One region of the Terrabacter lapilli genome, then DNA from elsewhere that is predicted to be linked to it. Evidence: riboswitches for the same ligand, from Rfam matches in the RefSeq annotation. Region 1 holds a riboswitch; the other holds the start of a gene.
The links. Region 1 has a riboswitch for cobalamin ahead of ABD241_RS13950 (ribonucleoside-diphosphate reductase subunit alpha). Riboswitches for the same ligand answer to the same signal wherever they lie in the genome.
Positions count from the first base shown of each region.

Region 1 (6,104 bases):
GACCCGGCGCGCCGCGGCGCGCCCGTCCCGGTAGGTCCTGACGGCCCGGCTCACCCTGTCGCTGCGGGCCGCCCCACGACCATGGAGTCGAGCAGCCCCGGCGCGAACTCCGCAGCCGTCTGCGCGTCCAGCTGCGCACCGAGCCCGTCGAGGACCCGGGTGAAGAACGACCGGGCTGCCGCCGCGAACACGATGTCGGCGACGTCGCGGTCCGTGAGCCCGAGCTCGCGCAGCTCGTCGACGTCGGACTGCTCGACGGACGGGGCGTCGGTCGCCACCTTGGCTGCGAACCGGAACACCGCGCGGTCCAGGGCGCCCAGTGACGCGCCGTCCGGCTCACGGGCGATCGCCTCCAGCGACTCCTCGTCACCGCACACGTCCCGCAGGAACTTCGAGTGGGCGGCGGTGCAGTACGTGGAGCGAAGCGCTCGAGCGGCCGCGATGGTGGCCAGCTCGAAGAGCCGACGGTCCATCCCGTTGCGGATGGTGGTGTTGAGGCCGCCCCACGCCCGGGCCACGTCGGGGCGGGTGGCGAAGGCGAACGCGTAGTTGGGCAGGAAGCCCCACGAGTCGCGCTGCTGTCGGTAGTACTCGGCGAGCTCGCCGCCCGCGGCTTCCTCGGGCACGGTGTCGATGAACATGATCCAGTCTGTTCCCGGTGCAGCTCGTCCCGCTACGTGAGCGACGGCGAGATCCACGGGCGCTTCGACGCGGCGGGTGTCGCGCGGCTCCGGCCGCGGCCCGATCCGACACGCGCAAGATGTGGGGTTCATGGCCAAGTGCGCCACTAGGGATAGTGTCTGTCCCGCAGCTGGTTCGACGCCTCAGCCAGAGACGTCGTCGCAAGAGGGAACCCGGTGAGAGTCCGGGACTGCCCCGCAGCGGTGAGTGGGAACGACCGTCGTCAAGAGCACTGGGCCCCCGGGCCCGGGAAGCGGCGACCAGTAGGAGACGGACCGTCCGAGCAGATCGGGCGGTGTGCACGCCCGCGAGTCCGAAGACCTGCCAGCGCACCGCGTGAGACCTCACGCGGTGGTCCGTCAGGCCCCGAGGGAGGGCTCGTGGACAACGGTTGACCGATGTCGACCGATGCGCTGCTCGCCAGCGGGTCGCATCGTGGCGCAGCCGTCGTTCCCTGCACTCCTCACGCCGGGCGGACCGTCGCCCACGCTGCGAGGAGACAGCCGTGAACACCCCACTGCACGACACCACCGACCGGGCGGGCAGCAGCCAGCCCGCGCCCGGCGCACACGACGCGGGCACGCCGGCCGGCACCGCACCCACGAGCTCGCCCGCGCCCGCACGGGTGTCGGTCACCAAGCGCGACGGCTCGCGGGAGCCCTTCGACGCCGACCGGATCAACCGCGCCGTCGAGCGCGCCACGGAGGGCCTGGAGAACGCCGTCGGTCTGACCGTCCAGATCGCCTCCGAGCTGGCGATCACCCTCTTCGACGGGATCACGACCGAGCAGCTCGACCAGGCCGCCATCCAGGTCGCCGTCCAGAACGTCAAGGACGACCCGGCGTTCGACCGCGTCGCGGCCCGCCTGCTGCTCAAGACCCTCTACAAGCGGGTGCTCGGTGGCTACGAGACGCCGCGCGAGCTGACGCTGCTCCACCGGGCGAGGTTCCCCGGCTACGTCCGCGACGCCGTGGAGGCCGGGTCGCTCGACCGGCGCCTGGCCACGGGCTTCGACCTCGAGCGCCTCGCCGACGAGCTCGACCCCGAGCACGACGAGCTGCTCACCTACATCGGCGTCGTCACCATGCGCAACCGCTACCTGCTCAGCGGCCCGGGCGGCACGGACGTGGAGGTGCCGCAGTACTTCTGGATGCGTGTCGCGATGGGCCTGTCCCTCAACGAGGACGACGCGACAGCCTCGGCCATCCGCTTCTACCGGGCCATGGCGCGCCTGGAGTACCTCCCGGCCGGCTCGACGCTCGTCAACGCGGGCACCCCACAGCCGCAGCTGTCCAACTGCTTCGTCATGCAGATGGAGGACGACATCGAGCACATCGCCAAGAGCGTGCGCGACGTCATGTGGATCACCAAGGGCACCGGCGGCATCGGGCTGTCGGTGACCAAGCTGCGCGCCGAGGGGTCACCGATCCGCAGCAACAACACCACCTCCACCGGGCCGATCCCGTTCATGCACACCATCGACTCGACGCTGCGGGCCATCTCGCGCGGCGGCAAGAAGTTCGGGGCGCTGTGCTTCTACATGGAGAACTGGCACCTGGACTTCCCGCAGTTCCTCGACCTGCGCCAGCAGGCCGGCGACCCCTACCGGCGCACCCGCACCGCCAACACCGCCGTGTGGATCTCCGACGAGTTCATGCGCCGCGTGGAGCGGGACGAGACGTGGTACCTCTTCGACCCGCTCGAGACGCCGGACCTGGTCGAGCTGACCGGTGCCGCGTTCAGCCGCCGCTACGCCGAGTACGTCGAGCTGGCCGAGCAGGGGCGGCTGCGGACGTTCCGCACGGTCCGGGCGCGTGAGCAGTTCACCGCCATCCTCGTCGCGCTGCAGACGGCCTCGCACCCGTGGCTGACGTGGAAGGACACGATCAACCTGCGGGCGCTCAACGACAACACGGGCACGATCCACCTGTCGAACCTCTGCACCGAGATCACCCTCCCGCAGGACCGGGACAACACGGCCGTCTGCAACCTCGCGTCGGTCAACCTCGCGCGCCACCTGCGCGCCGACGTGCTCGCCGACGCCTCCGACGGCTCCGTGCGCCCCGGTGGGGCGCCCGACCTCGACGCCGTCATCGACTGGCCGCGCCTCGAGGCGACGGTCCGCACGGCCGTCCGCCAGCTCGACAACCTCATCGACATCACGCTCTCATCGGTGGCCGAGTCCGAGCAGTCCAACGAGGTCAACCGCGCGATCGGCCTCGGCATGATGGGCTTCACCGACGTGGTCGAGCGCCTCGGCATCACCTACGGCGGCGAGGCGTCCCTCGAGCTGGTCGACCGTCTCAGCGAGTTCATCAGCCACACCGCCATCGACGAGAGCGCCGAGCTCGCCCGCAGCCGGGGGAGCTACCCCAACTTCGCGGGGTCGGGGTGGTCGCGAGGGCGGGTCCCCCTCGACACGATCGACGACCTGGAGGCCGACCGTGGTGTCGGCGTCGAGGTCGACCGGACGTCACGACTCGACTGGGATCGCCTGCGCGAGAAGGTCGCCGGCGGCATGCGCAATGCGACGCTCATGGCGGTCGCCCCGACCGCCTCGATCGGGCTGGTCGCCGGCACGACCCCGGGTCTCGACCCGCAGTTCTCCCAGCTGTTCAGCCGCACGACGAGCTCCGGGAAGTTCCTCGAGGTCAACCGCAACCTCGTCGCGACGCTCAAGCAGCTCGGGCTGTGGGAGCACGTGCGCGAGGAGCTGCTGCGCTCGCAGGGCGACGTGCAGTCGATCGAGGCCATCCCGGCGCCGGTGCGCGAGGCCTACCGCACGTCGTTCCAGCTGTCGCCGTACGCGTTCCTGCACGTCGCGGCCCGCGCGCAGAAGTGGGTCGACCAGGCGATCAGCCGCAACATGTACCTCGAGACCCGCGACGTCGCCGAGATGGCGCAGATCTACGCCGCCGCCTGGCGGATGGGCGTCAAGACCACCTACTACCTGCATGTGAAGCCGCGGCACACCGCCGAGCAGTCGACGGTGCGGGTCAACAAGGCGACCGCCACGGGACGCTCGGGCGGAGGCTTCGGCTTCGCCCGACCGGCCCCGGCAGTGGGGTCGCCTCCACCACCGGCGCCCGCGGCGCCCGCCGTGACGATGACGCCCACCGTCACGAAGGCGCTCGCGGAGTCGCTGGAGCTGGCTCCCGTGGAGTCCGAGCTCGTGTGCCCGACCGACCCCCAGGAGCGACTGAACTGCGAGGCCTGCCAGTGAGCCACTACCAGAACCCCACCATCCTCGGCACCGGGCTCGCAGAAGGCCTGCTGCTCAAGCCGATCCGCTACCCGTGGGCCTACGGGCTCTACGAGCAGGCCGTGGCCAACACGTGGTTCCCGCACGAGGTGCAGCTCGGCGAGGACCTCGCCGACTTCGCCCGGATGACCGACGAGGAGAAGCACGCGGTCACCTTCCTGATGAGCTACTTCAACCCCAACGAGCTGCTCGTCAACAAGGCCCTCGCCTTCGGCGTCTACCCCTACGTGAACGCCCCTGAGGCGCACCTCTACCTCGCCAAGCAGATGTGGGAGGAGGCCAACCACTGCGTCGCCTTCGAGTACGTCCTCGAGACGTTCCCGATCGACCGGCAGGCCGCGTATGCCGCCCACGTCGAGACGCCGTCGATGGCCGCCAAGGAGGCGTTCGAGCTGCGCTACCTCGGCCGGATGACCGAGCAGACGCTCGACATCACCACGGTGGAGGGCAAGCGCGACTTCGTGCGCAACCTCGTCGCGTACAACGTGATCCTCGAGGGCATCTGGTTCTACAGCGGGTTCATGGTCGCGCTGAGCTTCCGGCAGCGGAACCTGCTGCGCAACTTCGGCTCGCTCATCGACTGGGTGGTGCGCGACGAGAGCCTGCACCTGAAGTTCGGGATCAACCTCGTCCTCACGGTCCTCGAGGAGAACCCGGAGCTGCAGACGGCCGAGTTCGCCGACGAGATCCGGCAGATGATCCTCGACGCGGTCGAGCTGGAGGAGCGCTACAACCACGACCTGCTCCCGGGCGGGATCCTGGGGCTCAACGCGAGCTACCTCAACACCTACGTGCGCTACCTCGCCGACCGGCGGCTGGAGGAGCTCGGGTTCGAGGCGCACTACGGCGTCAGCAACCCGGCGAAGTGGATGGCCGCGGCCAACGACACGCTCGAGCTCGTCAACTTCTTCGAGGCGACGAACACGAGCTACGAGGTCGGCGCACACACCCGCTGACCGCACCGACGGCACACGGCTGGGTCGACCGCGGGCGTACGCGTGGGGCTGCACGCGTACGCCCGCGGGCCGAACGCCCGCCGGGCCTTGGCCCACCACCTCGGCAGGACCCCCGACTTCCACGAGTGGCTGCGCGGTGCGGTCGAGGACCTCATCCTCGCCTTCTGGTAGGTCGGCTCTCCGGTAGGTCGGCTACGAGCCGGCGACGGCGAACAGGCCGGCCACGCCCAGGGCATAGAGCACCAGCACGACGGTCGAGTCGACACCCATACGCGCCCGCCGGCGCTGCGGCCGGAACACCAGTCCGACGACGTAGACGACGGTCAGCAGCACCCCGAGGGCGGTGAGGTAGATGTCGGTGTTCTGCGCATGCGGCAGGACCGCCTTGCCGGACAGCAGCGTGGCGAGCAGGAACAGCACGGGCAGGAACGCGTTGCCGCCGAAGATGTCGCTCACGGCCAGCTGGTAGTCGCCCTGCCGCACCGACGTCAGGCCGGTCGACAGCTCGGGGAGCGACGTGGCCGCGGCGAGCACCGTGGCGCCGAAGAGCACCCCGGAGAGGCCGATGTGCCCGGCGATGGCGTCGCCGCTGCGCTCGAGGACCACTCCGGCTGCGAGCGTGACGAGGGCGGAGACGCCGAAAACGGTGGCCGACTTCGCGGTGCTGATGCCCTTCGAGGAGGCGTCCTGCTCCGTCTTCTGCTGGGAGTGGCCCTTCGGGGGTCCCTGGTTGTCCGGGGCCTCACCCGACTCGTGCCAGGGCAGGTGCGTGCCGGCACGCTGGAGCAGCAGCAGGCCGACGACCCACAGGACGGTGATCAGCACCGGGGCCGGGGTGAGCCGCCACCAGATGAGGCTCGCAGGCAGCTGGCTGCCGGCGATGACGACCGCGAGCACGGCCACGACGAGGACCCCCTCCAGCACGAGGACCAGGGAGGCCGCCTGGTAGGTGAGCGGCCGTCTGCCGCTGATGCCGAAGGCGTCCAGCGCCACGAGCACCACGGTCTGGATCGCGATGCCGCCCAGGATGTTCCCCACGGCCACGCCGACGTTGCCGGAGAGCGCTGCGCTCGCCACGATCGCTATCTCGGGCAGGTTCGTGGCGATGGCGAGCAGGATCAGACCGCCCAGGGCCGCCCCGAGGTGCAGGCGCGTCGACAGCACGTCGGTCTGCTTCGACAGCTGCACGCCGGCGATCCAGATGG
Region 1 is NZ_BAAAPU010000008.1:55,108-61,211, forward strand. It holds gene ABD241_RS13945 (carboxymuconolactone decarboxylase family protein) at 51-641, opposite strand; cobalamin riboswitch at 796-1,024, shown strand; gene ABD241_RS13950 (ribonucleoside-diphosphate reductase subunit alpha) at 1,307-3,904, shown strand; gene ABD241_RS13955 (ribonucleotide-diphosphate reductase subunit beta) at 3,901-4,899, shown strand; gene ABD241_RS13960 (OTU domain-containing protein) at 4,942-5,070, shown strand; gene ABD241_RS13965 (sodium:calcium antiporter) at 5,092-6,104, opposite strand, start outside.

Region 2 (6,104 bases), on a different contig from region 1:
ACCGGCGAGGAACTCCTCGCGCTCCGGCGCGGCCAGGCTCTCCCAGATGTTGCCCACCGGCTCGCGCTGCAGGCCGGAGGCGTGCGCCAGCATCTGGCGCAGCGGGACTCGTGCGTGCGTGGTGCCCGGCAGGTACGTCTCGAGGGTGTCGTCGAGCGAGAGCAGGCCCTCGTCGCGCAGCGACATGACCGCCAGCGCGGTGAACGTCTTCGTGACCGAGCCGATCATGAACTGGGTGTCGTCGTCGGCAGGCACCGCCGCCGGCGCCAGGCGCGCCGAGCCGACGTGCGCGGACCAGACGAGGCGGCCGTCCCGGACGACCCCGACGCTCACGCCGGGGGCGCGCCACGAGCGCTGCGCGGCGACGACGCGGCCGAGGAGGTCCCGCGCCAGCCCCGCCGACAGGCCCTCCTGGTCTCCTGCGGTGCTGGGACCCGGCCCGCCGCTCACTCCGCCGCCCGCAGGCTCATCGGGCCGTAGACGACGGAGTCGTTCTGGCGCAGGGTGACCGCCTCGACCCCGGCCGCGAGCAGCTCACGCCAGGACTCGCCGAGGTAGCTCTCGGCATCGCTCTGGGTGGGGAAGCCCGCAGTCGCGAGTCCCTCCCCCTGCATCGGGTTCCCGTGGGCGTCGAGGAAGAGCCAGGACCAGTCAGCACTCATGCCCGCCACCCTAGTTGGCGGCGCGTTTGACGCGCGGCGGGCGCGCGTGCGACGGTTCGCCTTAACCGAAGGACGATGGGGCAAGCCGGTGAGAATCCGGCGCTGACCCGCAACCGTTACTCCTCCCGAGACGCCGGTCGTCTCGAGTGGCAAGCCGGAAAACCCGCGTCCGAACGGCTCCTTTGTCAGTCTGTCGTGGAATGCGGACCGGAGTCACCCCGCCGGGCCGGCTCCAGCCAGCGACCCGACATGGTGTCCGACCGCGAGGAGGGAACCATGTCCACCGTTCGTCGTGCCCCCATCCGGGTGCTGCTCGCCGCCGTCGTCGCGGCCTGTCTCTCGGCCCTGACGCTCGCGCCGGCCCAGGCCGCCGCCTACCGCTACTGGGGCTTCTTCCAGCTCACCGGCACGACCTGGGCCTTCGCCCAGAAAGGCCCGGACCAGACGGTCCCCAAGGACGGCACCGTCGAGGGCTGGCGCTTCGCCGTCGCCGACGAGTCCTCGACGCGCTTCCCGCGTGCGGTCCTGACCTTCGACCAGCTGTGCGGCGCGACGCCGGCCCAGGCCGGCAAGAAGCGCGTCGGCCTCGTCCTCGACTTCGGCCGTCCGGCCGACGCGGCCGACGGCGCCACCCCGCCCCAGCCCAAGGCCTCGTGTGCCGTCGTGCCCACCGACGCGACCAGCTCGGCCGTGCTCGCGACGGCGGGCGAGGTGCGGGCCGAGAAGGGCCTGGTCTGCGCGATCGCCGGCTACCCGGCCACCGACTGCGGTGGCGCGGTCAAGGAGGTCAGCCCCGAGGCGAAGGCCAAGGACCAGCCCATCTCCATCGCCGGCCCGGCGGCCAGCGCCTCCACCCCGTCAGCCACGCCCGGTGCCTCCGACATCGCGTCGTCCTCCACGTCGGCGACGTCCTCGACGTCAGGGGCCAACGTGGCGGCCTACGTCATCGTCGGTCTGCTCCTGCTCGCCCTCGTCGGCTACCTGCTGGTGCGCTCGCGCGCCCGCCGGAACGCCTGAGGGGGCGACGCCGGGCGTGCGCCAGCTCCGTGCGAGGCTCCAGCACCCCGCAGCCTGGTGGCTGTGGGGGCTGGGCCTTGCCACGGCGGCCTCCCGCACCACCAACCCGCTGCTGCTGCTCCTCGTGATCGGCGTGTGCGTCCTCGTGGTCAGTGAGCGCCGGGACACGGCCACACCCAACCCGCTGCCCGCCTTCCTCGCCATCGGCGCCGTCGTGGTGGCCTTCCGCGTGGTCGTCACGGCCGTGCTCGGCAACGGCGTCGCCGGCACCACGGTGGTCGTGACCCTGCCCAGCGTGCCGCTACCGGGGTGGGCCGCGGGCATCCGCCTCGGCGGCCCGGTGACGCTCGAGTCGCTGCTGTATGCCGCCTACGACGCCCTGCGCCTCGCTGCAGTCCTCGCGTGCCTCGGCGCCGCCAACGCGCTCGCGAGCCCTCGACGGCTGCTGCGCTACCTACCCGCGACCCTTTACGACGTCGGCACCGCGGTCGTCGTCGGCCTGACGTTCGCTCCCCAGCTGCTCAGCGACGCCCGGGACGTCCGCGCCGCGCGCACGCTGCGCGGGCGGGACAGCCGGGGACTGCGCGAGATGGCGCGGCTGGCGGTGCCGGTGCTCGAGACGGCGTTCGAGCGCTCCCTCGGCCTGGCGGCGTCCATGGAGTCGCGTGGCTACGGCCGAGCGGTGACCTCGACCCCGACGAGCCGGCGCGCCGCCACCAGCTTGGCGCTGGCCGGCCTCGTCGGCGTGCTCGCCGGGCTCTACGGCCTGCTCGACGCGTCGGCCGGTGGTGTGCTCGGGCTGCCCGTCCTCGTCCTCGGGGCCCTCCTCGCGGCGGCCAGCCTCGTCGTCGGGGCCTCGCGCGACCCGCGCTCGCGGCACCGGCGCGACCGCTGGACCTGGACCGAGACCGTCACCGTCGTCACCGGCGCCGTGCCGGCCGCCGTCCTCCTCGTGGCCTCCGCGCGAGGCTGGGCGGGAGTGACCCCGGCCCAGCGCGCCGAGCTGCCCGTGGTGCCCCTGGTCGCCGTTCTCGCCATCGCCCTTGCGGCCGTGCCCGCCTGGGTCACGCCGCGTCCCCGGGAGACCACCGCATGATCACCTTCGAGCACGTCTCGGTGCAGTATGCCGACGCCCCGGCAGCCAGCCTCCACGACGTCAGCCTCGAGATCCCCGAGGGCGAGCTCGTCCTCGTCGTGGGCCCGACCGGGAGCGGCAAGTCGACGCTGCTGCGCACGATCAACGGCCTGGTGCCCCACTTCAGCGGGGGCACCCTCAGCGGTCGAGTCCTCGTCGACGGCCTCGACACCGCCGAGCACCGTCCCCGCGACCTCGCCACCGTCGTGGGCCTGGTCGAGCAGAACCCCTCGTCCACCTTCGTCACGGACGTCGTCGAGGACGAGGTCGCGTACGGCATGGAGACGATGGGCCTGGACCCCACGACGATCCGCCGACGCGTCGAGGAGACCCTCGACCTCTTCGGCCTGACGCCCTTGCGGGCACGGTCGCTGCGCGCGCTGTCGGGAGGCCAGCAGCAGCGCGTCGCCATCGCGGCGCTGTTCGCCGCCGGGCCTCGGGTGCTCGTCCTCGACGAGCCCACCTCCGCCCTGGACCCCGTCGCCGCGGAGGAGGTGCTCGCGTCACTGCACCGCATCGTCCACGACCTGGGCGTCACGGTCGTGCTCGCCGAGCACCGCCTCGAGCGCGTCGTGCACCACGCCGACCGCGTCCTGCTCATCGACGACGGACACGTCTCCGACCTGCTCGACCCGTCGGACGCCATGCTGAGCTCGCAGATCTACCCGCCGGTCGTGGGCCTCTCGCGGCTCGTGGGGTGGTCGCCGACACCCCTGTCGATCCGCGACGCCCGGCGACGGGCCGCGGGCCTGCGAGAGGCGCTGGGCGCCACCGCCCCCGGCGCCGTGGCCGGCGGACGGGCCATCGGACCCGACGACGCGGTCAGCATCTCGGGCATCCGGGTGTCGCGAGGCGGCCGCGTGGTGGTCGAGGGACTCGACCTGACGGTCGCCCGCGGCTCGGTCACCACGCTGATGGGCCGCAACGGGGCCGGCAAGTCGACTCTCCTCGGCGCCATCACCGCCCAGCTCCCGCTCGCGGGCGGCAACGTGCGCGTCGGGAGCGACCGCGTGGACCCGCACGCCACGCCTGCCCGCCAGCGGGTCCACCGGGTGGGACTGGTGCCGCAGCACCCGGAGCTGCTCCTCTACACCGACTCGGTGGGCGCCGAGTGCGCCGCCGCCGACGCAGACTTCGGGGCCGCACCCGGAACCGCCAGGACGTTGCTCGACCGCATCTCCGGGGGCATCCCTGCAGCCACACACCCGCGTGACCTCTCGGAGGGACAGCGCCTGGAGCTGGCCCTGGCCGTCATCCTGGCCGGCTCCCCCGAGGTGCTCCTGCTCGACGAGCCGACCCGCGGCCTCGACTACGGCGCCAAGAAGCGGCTCGGCGAGCTGCTCGTCGCCCTCGCGCAGGACGGCACGACGGTCGTCCTGGCCACCCACGACGTCGAGCTGGCCGCCGAGGTCGCCGACCGGGTCGTCATCCTTGCCGACGGTGAGGTGGTGACCGACGGCCCGGCACGCGAGGTCCTCGCCTCGTCCCCGGCCTTCGCGCCACAGGTGACGAAGGTGCTCCTCCCCCAGACGTGGCTCACCGTCGCCGAGGTGGCCGGAGCGCTGGAGAGGATCGCGTGACCGCGCGGCGCGTCATCCCGCTGCGGTGGCCGGCCGTCGTGTCGGTGGCCGTCGTGGGCCTGGTGGGTCTCGTCGCCTTCACCTGGCCGTTCTTCGTCAGCGGCGAGGTCGCCCGCGACCACGGCAACGACGCACCGTGGCTCTTCGCCGTCCTGCTCGGCCTGCTCGCGATCGTGTGCCTGGCCGAGGTCACGGCCGGCCGCCTCGAGCCCAAGACCATCGCCGTCCTCGGGGTGGCCGCCGCCGCGGGCGGCGGGCTGCGGCTGCTGAGCGCCGGCACCGCCGGCCTCGAGCCGATGTTCTTCATCGTCATCGTCGCCGGCTGCGTGCTCGGCCCGGGGGTCGGCTTCGTCGCAGGGGCCCTGGCCGTCACGACGGGCGCCCTGCTCACCGGCGGCGTGGGCCCCTGGCTGCCCTTCCAGATGATCTGCGCCGGAGGCATCGGTCTCGGGGCCGGGCTGCTGCCGGTCCGGCCGGGCAGCCGGGCCGAGCGTTGGGTGATCGCCGGCTACGCCCTCGTGACGGGCCTCGCCTTCGGGATCTTCATGAACCTGTGGTTCTGGCCCTTCGTCGGCGCCGGCGGACCGGAGGGGATGAGCTTCGTGCCCGGCGCCCCGCTCTCGGAGAACCTCGCCCACTACGCCGTGTTCTACCTCGCGACCTCGCTCGGTTGGGACCTGCCGCGGGGATTCCTGAACGCCCTGCTCGTCCTGCTCGCCGGTCCGGCGCTGCTGCGGGTGTTCCGCCGCGGGGCCCGGCGCGCGGCCTTCGGCGTGCCGGTCGTGTTCGGGCCCGCCGCCCCCGAGACCACGCCCGGCAGCCCCGAGGGCACCCGCGGGCGCACCCCCGACAGCACTGCGGCGTCCTCCGTGCCGCGAGGCCGCCGATGAGCGACGAGCCGGAGCACCAGGCCACCGGAGGCTCCCTGGCGGCGACGACGACGCTCGTGACCGGACCCGTGCGCAGCGGCAAGAGCCGGCACGCCGAGGACCTCCTCTCCCACCATTCCGACGTCACGTACGTGGCCACCGGGCCCTCCGTCGACGACCCCGTCTCACCGCTCCCGGCCGACGTCGGCGACGCGGAGTGGCGACGCCGGGTCGAGGGCCATCGGGAACGCCGCCCTTCGTCCTGGCGGACCCTCGAGACCACCGACGTGGCAGGCGTCCTCGCCGCAGCGAAGGGGCCTGTCCTCGTCGACTGCCTGGGCACGTGGCTCACGGCTGTCGTCGACGCCACCGGCTGGGACGACCTCGAGACCGCCGCCGCGGCGGCGCGCCAGGAGTCCGACCGCTTGGTCGAGTCGCTCTGCCGCGCAACGGTCCCGGTCGTGGTCGTCACCAACGAGGTCGGCTGGTCACTGGTGCCCCTGACCGCGTCCGGTCGGCTCTTCCAGGACGAGCTCGGGCGCCTCAACGCCCGCGTCTCCGCCGTGGCCCGGCACGTGCATCTCGTCGTCGCCGGCCGCGTCCTCGACCTCGACGACGCGCCCGTCGTCCCACGGGACCCCGGCCCTCGGACGCCGGATGCGTGAGGCCTGGCGTCTGGCCGTCGGCACGTTCACGGCGCTACCGGTCCGCCACCCGCAGCGGGTCGAGCGACGTGTCGCCGGCCTGGCGATGCTCCTCGCACCGGCCACGACCCTGCCGGCCGCGCTGGCCTGGTGCGCCGTCGCGGCCGCCGTGGCCGTCGAACTGGTCCCCGCTGGAG
Region 2 is NZ_BAAAPU010000003.1:874,359-880,462, reverse strand. It holds gene ABD241_RS05475 (serine hydrolase domain-containing protein) at 1-450, opposite strand, end outside; gene ABD241_RS05470 (hypothetical protein) at 447-662, opposite strand; cobalamin riboswitch at 690-847, shown strand; gene ABD241_RS05465 (SCO2322 family protein) at 939-1,679, shown strand; gene ABD241_RS05460 (energy-coupling factor transporter transmembrane component T) at 1,696-2,775, shown strand; gene ABD241_RS05455 (ABC transporter ATP-binding protein) at 2,772-4,394, shown strand; gene ABD241_RS05450 (ECF transporter S component) at 4,391-5,284, shown strand; gene ABD241_RS05445 (bifunctional adenosylcobinamide kinase/adenosylcobinamide-phosphate guanylyltransferase) at 5,281-5,928, shown strand; gene ABD241_RS05440 (adenosylcobinamide-GDP ribazoletransferase) at 5,921-6,104, shown strand, end outside.
Region 2: linked by a shared signal. The riboswitch ahead of ABD241_RS05465 (SCO2322 family protein) and the one ahead of ABD241_RS13950 (ribonucleoside-diphosphate reductase subunit alpha) in region 1 are both predicted to bind cobalamin.